2 regions of the Peribacillus suis genome follow, and region 1 is predicted to be linked to the other one. Evidence: a T-box and tRNA genes for the amino acid it is inferred to sense, from the RefSeq annotation. Region 1 holds a T-box; the other holds one or more tRNA genes.

Region 1 (5,305 bases):
ATGTAATCAAGATCATACCATATCTCCCTGAAATAATGGAAACGATTGACAATATTCATTTTAGGTTATTACTTTATTATAACGCTTCTACCCTGAAATTTCTCCCTTATTCTAGTATTTTTTATAAGATTTTGAATTTCATTCTCTACCTAAATCATAATTATCATCCGATTCCGCTTGACTCACTTGGCAGAGTATTATACAATATTCCTTGTGTAAAATATTGCAGCCTATGTGACAGCCTTTATGTTCTCATTTTGTTCCTCCATACAGAGGTGTATCTCGTAACTCTCTGCTGCTAGGGCGAAGGTACATGAAAACAAAATGGTCATGATTGTTCATTCACACACGGTTTTTATTTTACCAAAATAAAAACATTCGAAGGAGGAGTCATCCTATGGCTCGTTATACTGGCCCAAGCTGGAAACTATCCCGTCGTTTAGGGATTTCCCTAACAGGTACTGGTAAAGAATTAGAAAAACGTCCTTACGCACCAGGACAACACGGTCCTAACCAACGTAGAAAAATTTCTGAATACGGAATGCAACTACAAGAGAAACAAAAACTTCGTCACATGTACGGAATCACTGAACGTCAATTCCGTTCAATGTTCGACCGCGCTGGCAAAATCAAAGGTGTTCATGGTGAAAACTTCATGGTTCTTCTTGAATCACGTCTTGATAACCTTGTTTACCGTCTTGGTTTAGCTCGTACACGTCGTCAAGCACGTCAACTTGTTAACCACGGTCACATCACTGTAGATGGAAAACGCGTAGACATTCCTTCTTACAAAGTGTCTCTTGGACAAGTAATCAGCGTTCGTGAAAAATCACGTAACTTCTCAATCATCAAAGAATCAGTTGAAGCGACTAACTTCGTTCCTGACTTCCTTACTTTCGATGCTGAGAAATTAGAAGGTACATTCACTCGTTTACCAGAACGTTCTGAATTGCCAGCTGAAATTAACGAAGCTCTTATCGTTGAGTTCTACTCTCGTTAATACCTTCGGAACCTCATCCTTGGATGGGGTTTTTTTTATGCTTGGAATTCAATACAAATAAAAGCCGGCTGGGATTCAGCCGGCTTTCTCTATCTTATTTCACTAATGTGTATTTCTTTTTCCCACGACGTATTAGGATGAATTCCCCTTCAATCTTAGCCTCTTCGTTAACGATATATTGTAAATCAGTGACTTTTTCTCCGTTGATGGAGATGGCCCCATTCTGGATATCTTCACGTGCTTGACGTTTAGATGGAGAAATCTTCGCTTCTACAATTAAGTCCACTAACGAAATATCTTCGTCACTTTCACGTTCAAAACTTGGAAAATCTTTAAACCCGACTTTAATTTCGGCCGCACTTAGATTCTTCACGTCACCACTGAATAAAGCAGCAGAGATTTTGATCGCTTGATCTAGAGCTTCTTGACCATGGATCATCCGTGTCATTTCTTCTCCTAAAGCTTTTTGCGCTTTACGTAAGTGCGGTTCGGTTTCCATGGATTTCTCTAAGTCCTCAATGACTTCACGTGACAAGAATGTGAAGAACTTCAAGTATTTCACGACATCAGCGTCCGCTGTGTTAATCCAGAATTGGTAAAATTCATAAGGCGTCGTTTTTTCTGGATCCAACCAGATTGCTCCGCCTTCCGTTTTCCCAAACTTCGTGCCATCCGCTTTAGTTACAAGTGGAATTGTCATGCCGTAAGCTTTTGTCTCTTCATCATGCGACTTGCGGATCATTTCAAGTCCTGTGGTGATATTCCCCCACTGATCGCTTCCACCAATTTGCAGCTTACAGTTATGATTGTCGTACAAGTGGTTGAAATCAATGCCTTGTAAAATTGTGTACGCAAATTCAGTAAAGGAAATTCCTGTTTCCAAACGAGAAGCAACCGTATCTTTGGCAAGCATGTAATTCACACCAATATATTTTCCATAATCACGCAGGAACGTCACCATATCAATTTTGCCGATCCAGTCATAGTTATTAACCATCACTGCACCATTTTCACCTTCAAATTCGAAGATTTGGGAAAGCTGTCCCTTAATGCAGTCTGCATTATAAAGAACCTTTTCCAACGTTTGCAGCTGTCTTTCTTCTTTCTTACCACTTGGATCTCCGATGAGACCAGTCGCTCCGCCCACAAGCACAACAGGACGGTGTCCATGCTTTTGGAACCGGCGCAATGTTAAGAATGGAAGCAAATGCCCAATATGCATGCTATCTGCAGTTGGATCCACCCCGCAATATAGGGAAATCTTTTCTTTATCCAAAATATCCTTGAGTCCTTCTTCATCCGTTTGTTGGTACATGATTCCCCGCCACTCGAGATCCTTAAGTAATTCCATTCCATTTTTCCTCCTTCATATATATCCTGAAAATTTCCGCAAAAACCATACAAAAACGCCCCTTCATATAAATGAAGGGACGAATAAATTCGCGGTACCACCCAACTTGAGGACAAAAATATGCCCTCCGCTCGAGACGAATAACGGTCGTCACCCGTTTGTCGCTACTAATTTAGGTTCACAACAAATGCTCAAGGAAGTAATTCATCTCACTATTTGTACCGGTTTTCACCAACCACCGGCTCTCTAAAACAGGGATAGCTTAACTACTGGGTCCTATCATCGCTAATTCAATAAAGATAATACTAAATTTTTATCATACCTGCCGTACATTGTCAACAGCACCCTAGCTGAAGCCAGAAAAATGTAGAAGTTTCCTTTTTACCTAGATGTTATATGCTATAATATATGTGATTTCAGGGGGTTGATACGATGAATAATAATCAAAAAGATAGAATTCAATCGGCATGGAAACAAGTGAACCGATTTTTCAAAAGTGAAAAAACAATAAGGAATGCCAGAGTCTCCTACCAAGTGGTTTGGAATTTGACATTGATCGTAATTATTGTTGGAATTCTAGGCTTTTCATTCGCCGGTGGTGTTGGAGCCGGCTATTTCGCTGCCCTCGTCAAGGATGAGCCAGTGCGCTCAAAAGAAGATTTAAAAAAGGATATTTATAATTATGAAGAGACCTCTGAGATATATTTTGCAGATAAAGTATATCTAGGCAAGCTCACAAGCGATCTTGAGCGTGAAGAAGTGTCCATCGATAAAGTTTCCGATCACCTGAAGAACGCCGTCATCGCTACGGAAGACGAGTACTTTTATGAACACGATGGCGTTGTACCAAAAGCGATTCTCCGGGCGGTTTATCAAGAATTTTCGAACGCGGCCGTCCAATCCGGGGGAAGTACGTTAACACAGCAACTCATCAAGAACCAAGTGTTGACAAACGAAGTCTCCTTCGAACGAAAAGCAAAAGAAATTTTACTAGCACTCCGGGTGGAAAAGTTCTTTGAAAAAGAAGAGATATTAGAGACTTACCTAAATGTCTCCACTTTGGGAAGAAATTCATCAGGCAGAAACATTGCTGGTGTCCAAGCAGCAGCGGAAGGGATTTTTGGTAAAGACGCCAAAGACTTGAATCTCGCACAATCTGCTTTCATTGCCGGGTTGCCACAAAGTCCTTTTGGCTATACTCCCTATACGCAACAGGGAGAGATCAAGGATGATCTCGAACCAGGCATCAACCGGATGAAAACCGTATTGAAAAGGATGCACAGCAACGGATACATAACAAAGAAACAATACGAAAAAGCCAAAACATACGATATCACAAAAGACTTTATTGGCAAGAAAACATTACCTACCGAGAAATATCCATGGCTTACCTATGAAATTGAAAAACGATCTATCGATATCCTATCAGTCTACCTTGCAAAAGAAGATGGATATGAAGAAAAAGATTTAAAAAATGATGATTTGCACGAGCAATACCTAGCGCTAGCAGATCGAAACTTGCGTCAAAACGGCTATAAAATCTATTCGACCATCAATAAGAAAATCTATAATAAAATGCAGAAAGTGACGAAAAACTACCCGAACTTCGGATATGATAAAAACCAAACCATCATCGATCCCGATACGAAAGAATCGAAAATCGTTCAGGAACCGGTTGAGACTGGTGCCGTCCTCATCGAAAACAAGACAGGTAAAATCATCAGTTTTGTCGGCGGACGAGACTTTAAACGGGAACAGACCAACCATGCAACCGCAGCACTCCGCCCAAATGGATCGACGATGAAGCCGCTTCTCGTATTTGGCCCAGGCATCGATCTCGGGAAGATCTCACCAGGAAGCGTGACGTCCAATGTCCCTGTCTCCATACCGGATGGAAGCGGAAGGTTATGGAAGCCTAGGAACTACGGCGGTGGAAGCCTTACTGGTATAGCGACAGCCCGGGAGACTCTAAAGAACTCGTATAATATCCCGACCGCGCTATTTTATATGAAAATTCTTAACCAGAATCCTGTTTCCTATTTAGAAAAAATGGGCTTCACAAGCCTATCCAAATCCGATTACAGCAATCCATCCCTGTCTTTGGGCGCAATGACAAATGGCGTAACCGTAGAAGAAAATGTCAATGCCTATACCACTTTTGCCAACTCGGGTGAATTCATCGATGCCTACATGATCGATAAAATCGAATCCAAAGACGGCGAAGTCATCTACCAGCATAAAGTGAAGCCAGTTGAAGTTTTCTCACCACAGGCTGCCTACTTGACACTTGATATGATGCGGGATGTCGTAAACAGCGGTACGGCCGCTTCCGTCAAAAACCGCCTTGCCTTCTCCAGTGACTGGGCTGGCAAGACCGGGACCGGACAGGATTATAAGGATGCATGGTTCGTAGCCACTAACCCGAATGTGACGTTCGGCACTTGGATTGGTTATGATACACCTAAATCTTTGCAAGGAACATACAATGGCCTCCAGTACAATAACCGTAATATCTATTATTGGGCCGACTTAATGAATGCTGCCTATGAAGTGGATTCGAAGCTGGTGGATCCTGACAAACGCTTTGAAATGCCTGGGGGAATCGTCAGTCGTTCCTTCTGTGCAGCAACAGGACTTCTGCCATCAGACTCCTGTCAAAAAGCAGGGCTTGTTAAGACAGACTTATTCATTTCAAACCAAGTCCCAGCTAAAGGCGACGCTAGTTTGATAGATGGTCAATATGTTTCAGTCGGAAGCAGACGTTATGCTGCCCTTTCAGAAACACCAAGTGAATTCACAAGTGGAGGGTTTATGTTGGATCCCAAGTCCATTGATGAAATCGGATTAAAATACGTGGATGATCCCGGCGCCTTGATACCAGGTGGCGAGAAATGGGGAGATATCGCGGGTACAAGTGCGACGCTCAACGATAATGGAAAAGTGCCCGATCCCCT
Region 2 (5,305 bases), 1.9 Mb from region 1:
CGATATTGAAGGCATCCCCGACACCTAATTTATTCATGACCTTAACAGGGAGTATTTGGACATTCTCCTCACCTGCTATACCTGAAATCCCTTTTCCATTATTAGCATTCGCGGCAATGATCCCGGATACGAATGTACCATGACCTTGGTCATCCCCTTGAAACGCTGAATCATATCCTTCTACGAATGTTTTCCCCTCTAGTACACGGCCTGTTAAGTCTTCATGTGTACCTTGAACACCTGTATCTAGCACAGCTACTTTTACTAGATTGCTATTATCCTTGACGTTTTCCCACGCGCCCTGTGCATCGATGGCACTTAAGTTCCATTGATTTTTATAGTATGTATCATTTACATCTATAGTTTCAGCGGTTTTATATGTAACATTTTTTTCAACATATTCGACGTTATCCATCTTTTCAAGCTTTGTAATGGCAGTATTTGCTTCTTCAGCTTTTACATCATACAGCCCCAGTTGATTTTCCTCTTCTACATCTTCAACACCTATGTTTTTCATTTGTTTTTTTGATAAGGCGGCTTTATTCGTTTTATATTTAACTATTAATTGATCGGTCCCTGTTTTGGATTCCTCTTCCGCAGAAGCTATTGAACCAACTGGTAGAATTGCAGATATGGCAAGCGTAATTGCTGCCATCGTTTGAAGCCAAGTTTTTTTCTGTCTCATAAATTAAGCTCTCTCCCTACTCATTACCGTATATGTGGTGGACCACACCAAACCATCATAGTCGAGAATGATTATCATTGTCAATGATTTTTCCGAAAAATCTAGCAGTATCATCCCTAATACCTAGATTCAATATTCAGCCCCATGCCCTGATATAGCTCATAGCTTGGAAAACAAAAAAGCCCTATACTAAGAGGGCCAATCTGTAGAGATTTTCAATAACTCCAATATGATATCAAGTAATGATTTCTCTTTATTCACATTTTTTAAAAATTAATAATATTTAGTTTAGGGAAACCTAGCATTCTCATTTATTTAGTCATCCCTTCTAACTTTTCAATCGTCTTATTGAATATGGATTGAGTGTCGATGATTATTTTTTGTAAATCTTCTGTTATCTCACTAACCTTCTCTACGTCTAAAGTAATATTTTCTACATTGGAATTTATATTTTTTATGGCTTTATCAACATTTCCTGCTAATCTTCTAACTTCGTCTGAAACAACTTTAAAACCTCGACCTTGTTCCCCTACTCGAGCTGCTTCGATCGCTGCATTTAAGGCCAATACATTTGTTTGGAAAGAGATGGTTTGTATGATTTTAGATACATCACTTATTAAACCCGTTTGTTTTTTTAGTGACTCCACTGCTTGAATTTTCTCATTGGAATTCTCAACAACGATATTTACTAATTTTTCAGGCATATCTTTTAGCTGAGAAATGATTTTTATTGTGTTGTTTTCACGCTCTGTAATATCTGTTGCGATTTTAAGAACAGCATGGACCTTACCTTCTTCATTTAGGATGGGTATATAGGTGGCTTCGAGCCATAGGAGATTCCCGGTTTTACCGACCCTTTGAATTTTTTCTTGAAACCTTTTTCCATTTTTGAGGGTAACCCATAATGATTCATACTCTCGGGTATTCCTGAATTCCGTTGTACAAAATTGATGATGCTGCATATTTTTCATTTCGTCAATTGTATATCCCAAGGTCATTGCAAAGTTTTCATTTACCCATATTACTTCTCTATTTAGATTGAATTCTATCATTGCTAAATTTGACTCCAGTGCAGCTAAAACGGATGTTTCATCCAATATTTGAGTGCTTATGTTAGTCCTTAAAGAAATCCCCATACCCAAAAACCCCCTGTTTTACTTCTAGTAATAATATTACAGGATAATGGGTAAGAACGCCTATACTGAACTCTTTATTAATTTAAGCATGTCATTAGAAAATTTCAGGGCAAACCGCCTAAGGTTTCAGCCTAATTCAATAAGTATCGTTTACTAAGAGTATTGCTTTTAATGCTTTGTTAAACGGATATAAAAACGTTTTGGTTCAAATCTTTGATAATCCAATTACATAGTAAATCACAAGTAAGGGGAACGGTCTGAAGTAATTGAAGAATGCATAACCTGAATTGAGAATGGACGTATTTCACATCCTTTCTGACGTATAATCTAAATCTCATGTTTATTAAATAAAAAAAAGACCTCAACAGTTAAGTTGAGATCTTTTTTGTATGACATATCTTCGACCGTATGATACCCGAGGCCGGGGTCGAACCGGCACGCCTTGCGGCACTGCATTTTGAGTGCAGCGTGTCTGCCATTCCACCACTCGGGCAAAATTTGTTGGAGGCGGCAACCGGAATTGAACCGGTGATAAAGGTTTTGCAGACCTCTGCCTTACCGCTTGGCTATGCCGCCAACATTTTTGGAGCGAAAGACGGGATTCGAACCCGCGACCCCAACCTTGGCAAGGTTGTATTCTACCACTGAACTACTTTCGCATATGGCTGGGCTAGAAGGGATCGAACCTTCGCATGACGGAATCAAAATCCGTTGCCTTACCGCTTGGCTATAGCCCATTAATGTTATATTCATTATACCATCATTTTATTGAAAATGGGGCGACTGATGGGAATCGAACCCACGAATGCCTGAACCACAATCAGGTGCGTTAACCACTTCGCCACAATCGCCATAACAATAAAATTGGCAGGGGTAGTAGGACTCGAACCCACACCGGAGGTTTTGGAGACCTCTGTTCTACCTTTAAACTATACCCCTGTAAGATGGTGGAGGGGGGCAGATTCGAACTGCCGAACCCGAAGGAGCGGATTTACAGTCCGCCGCGTTTAGCCACTTCGCTACCCCTCCACGGATGAAACATGGTGCCGGCAAGAGGACTTGAACCCCCAACCTACTGATTACAAGTCAGTTGCTCTACCAGTTGAGCTACACCGGCACTACTATGGTGGCTCAGGACGGAATCGAACCGCCGACACAAGGATTTTCAGTCCTTTGCTCTACCGACTGAGCTACTGAGCCAAACAATTAAAAATGGCGGTCCCGACGGGAATCGAACCCGCGATCTCCTGCGTGACAGGCAGGCATGTTAACCGCTACACCACGGGACCATAGATTGCGGGGACAGGATTTGAACCTGCGACCTTCGGGTTATGAGCCCGACGAGCTACCGGACTGCTCCACCCCGCGATAATAATAATGTTACTATATGCCTCAAGTTTTCGTGTTAAGTGTTCCATTCATAAAGAAACAACTTGATGCTTTTTAAAAGAAATGGTGGAGGATGACGGGATCGAACCGCCGACCCTCTGCTTGTAAGGCAGATGCTCTCCCAGCTGAGCTAATCCTCCAATAAGTTATCGAAATGGTGACCCGTACGGGAATCGAACCCGTGTTACCGCCGTGAAAGGGCGGTGTCTTAACCGCTTGACCAACGGGCCAGGTATTAAATGGCGGAGAGCAAGGGATTTGAACCCTTGAGACAGGGTTACCCGTCTACACGATTTCCAATCGTGCTCCTTCGGCCACTCGGACAGCTCTCCAATATGGCTCCGCAGGTAGGACTCGAACCTACGACCGTTCGGTTAACAGCCGAATGCTCTACCACTGAGCTACTGCGGAACAATACAAGCTTGGCGACGTCCTACTCTCACAGGGGGAAACCCCCAACTACCATCGGCGCTGAAGAGCTTAACTGCCGTGTTCGGAATGGGAACGGGTGTGACCTCTTCGCTATCGTCACCAAACATTGTTGGTTAGCATTTTTTCAAGACATCTATTATTATATCATCTTTTTTAAAAAATGCAAGAAGAAATTTTCATTCCTTCAAAACTAGATAATATCAGAAGGTGTTCATCTTTTTAAAGCGTTGGTTAAGTCCTCGATCTATTAGTATCAGTCAGCTCCACATGTCGCCACGCTTCCACCTCTGACCTATCAACCTGATCATCTTTCAGGGATCTTACTAGCTTGCGCCATGGGAAATCTCATCTTGAGGGGGGCTTCATGCTTAGATGCTTTCAGCACTTATCCCTTCCGCACGTAGCTACCCAGCTATGCCTTTGGCAAGACAACTGGTACACCAGCGGTGCGTCCATCCCGGTCCTCTCGTACTAAGGACAGCTCCTCTCAAATTTCCTGCGCCCGCGACGGATAGGGACCGAACTGTCTCACGACGTTCTGAACCCAGCTCGCGTACCGCTTTAATGGGCGAACAGCCCAACCCTTGGGACCGACTACAGCCCCAGGATGCGATGAGCCGACATCGAGGTGCCAAACCTCCCCGTCGATGTGGACTCTTGGGGGAGATAAGCCTGTTATCCCCGGGGTAGCTTTTATCCGTTGAGCGATGGCCCTTCCATGCGGAACCACCGGATCACTAAGCCCGACTTTCGTCCCTGCTCGACTTGTAGGTCTCGCAGTCAAGCTCCCTTGTGCCTTTACACTCTGCGAATGATTTCCAACCATTCTGAGGGAACCTTTGGGCGCCTCCGTTACTCTTTAGGAGGCGACCGCCCCAGTCAAACTGCCCACCTGACACTGTCTCCCACCCCGATAAGGGGCGCGGGTTAGAATTTCAATACAGCCAGGGTAGTATCCCACCAACGCCTCCACCGAAGCTAGCGCTCCGGCTTCTCAGGCTCCTACCTATCCTGTACAAGCTGTAACAAAATTCAATATCAGGCTGCAGTAAAGCTCCACGGGGTCTTTCCGTCCTGTCGCGGGTAACCTGCATCTTCACAGGTACTATAATTTCACCGAGTCTCTCGTTGAGACAGTGCCCAGATCGTTACACCTTTCGTGCGGGTCGGAACTTACCCGACAAGGAATTTCGCTACCTTAGGACCGTTATAGTTACGGCCGCCGTTTACTGGGGCTTCGGTTCAAAGCTTCGCTTGCGCTAACCTCTCCCCTTAACCTTCCAGCACCGGGCAGGTGTCAGCCCCTATACTTCGCCTTGCGGCTTCGCAGAGACCTGTGTTTTTGCTAAACAGTCGCCTGGGCCTATTCACTGCGGCTTTTCTGGGCTATTCACCCTAAAAAGCACCCCTTCTCCCGAAGTTACGGGGTCATTTTGCCGAGTTCCTTAACGAGAGTTCTCTCGCACACCTTAGGATTCTCTCCTCGCCTACCTGTGTCGGTTTGCGGTACGGGCACCTTACATCTCACTAGAGGCTTTTCTTGGCAGTGTGGAATCAGGAACTTCGGTACTATATTTCCCTCGCCATCACAGCTCCGCCTTAATGGAAACGGGATTTGCCTCGTTTCCGGCCTAACTGCTTGGACGCGCATATCCAACAGCGC

Evidence for each region. A T-box is a leader RNA that pairs with one kind of tRNA and senses whether it is charged. The one in region 1 lies ahead of tyrS (tyrosine--tRNA ligase), so its partner is inferred to be a tRNA-Tyr.
Region 2: it has a tRNA-Tyr gene. The T-box ahead of tyrS (tyrosine--tRNA ligase) is inferred to sense a tRNA for this amino acid. The anticodon was not compared.

The regions. Positions count from the first base shown of each region.
Region 1 is NZ_CM182019.1:3,056,656-3,061,960, forward strand. It holds gene rpsD (30S ribosomal protein S4) at 398-1,000, shown strand; gene tyrS (tyrosine--tRNA ligase) at 1,095-2,351, opposite strand; T-box leader at 2,424-2,643, opposite strand; gene AC503W_RS14910 (transglycosylase domain-containing protein) at 2,784-5,305, shown strand, end outside.
Region 2 is NZ_CM182019.1:742,223-747,527, reverse strand. It holds gene AC503W_RS03655 (S8 family peptidase) at 1-685, opposite strand, end outside; gene AC503W_RS03650 (methyl-accepting chemotaxis protein) at 997-1,821, opposite strand; tRNA gene AC503W_RS03645 (tRNA-Leu) at 2,234-2,314, opposite strand; tRNA gene AC503W_RS03640 (tRNA-Cys) at 2,324-2,397, opposite strand; tRNA gene AC503W_RS03635 (tRNA-Gly) at 2,406-2,480, opposite strand; tRNA gene AC503W_RS03630 (tRNA-Gln) at 2,484-2,558, opposite strand; tRNA gene AC503W_RS03625 (tRNA-His) at 2,597-2,672, opposite strand; tRNA gene AC503W_RS03620 (tRNA-Trp) at 2,687-2,760, opposite strand; tRNA gene AC503W_RS03615 (tRNA-Tyr) at 2,767-2,850, opposite strand; tRNA gene AC503W_RS03610 (tRNA-Thr) at 2,863-2,938, opposite strand; tRNA gene AC503W_RS03605 (tRNA-Phe) at 2,946-3,021, opposite strand; tRNA gene AC503W_RS03600 (tRNA-Asp) at 3,035-3,110, opposite strand; tRNA gene AC503W_RS03595 (tRNA-Met) at 3,116-3,189, opposite strand; tRNA gene AC503W_RS03590 (tRNA-Val) at 3,275-3,350, opposite strand; tRNA gene AC503W_RS03585 (tRNA-Glu) at 3,366-3,440, opposite strand; tRNA gene AC503W_RS03580 (tRNA-Ser) at 3,451-3,542, opposite strand; tRNA gene AC503W_RS03575 (tRNA-Asn) at 3,547-3,621, opposite strand; rRNA gene rrf (5S ribosomal RNA) at 3,631-3,746, opposite strand; rRNA gene AC503W_RS03565 (23S ribosomal RNA) at 3,870-5,305, opposite strand, start outside.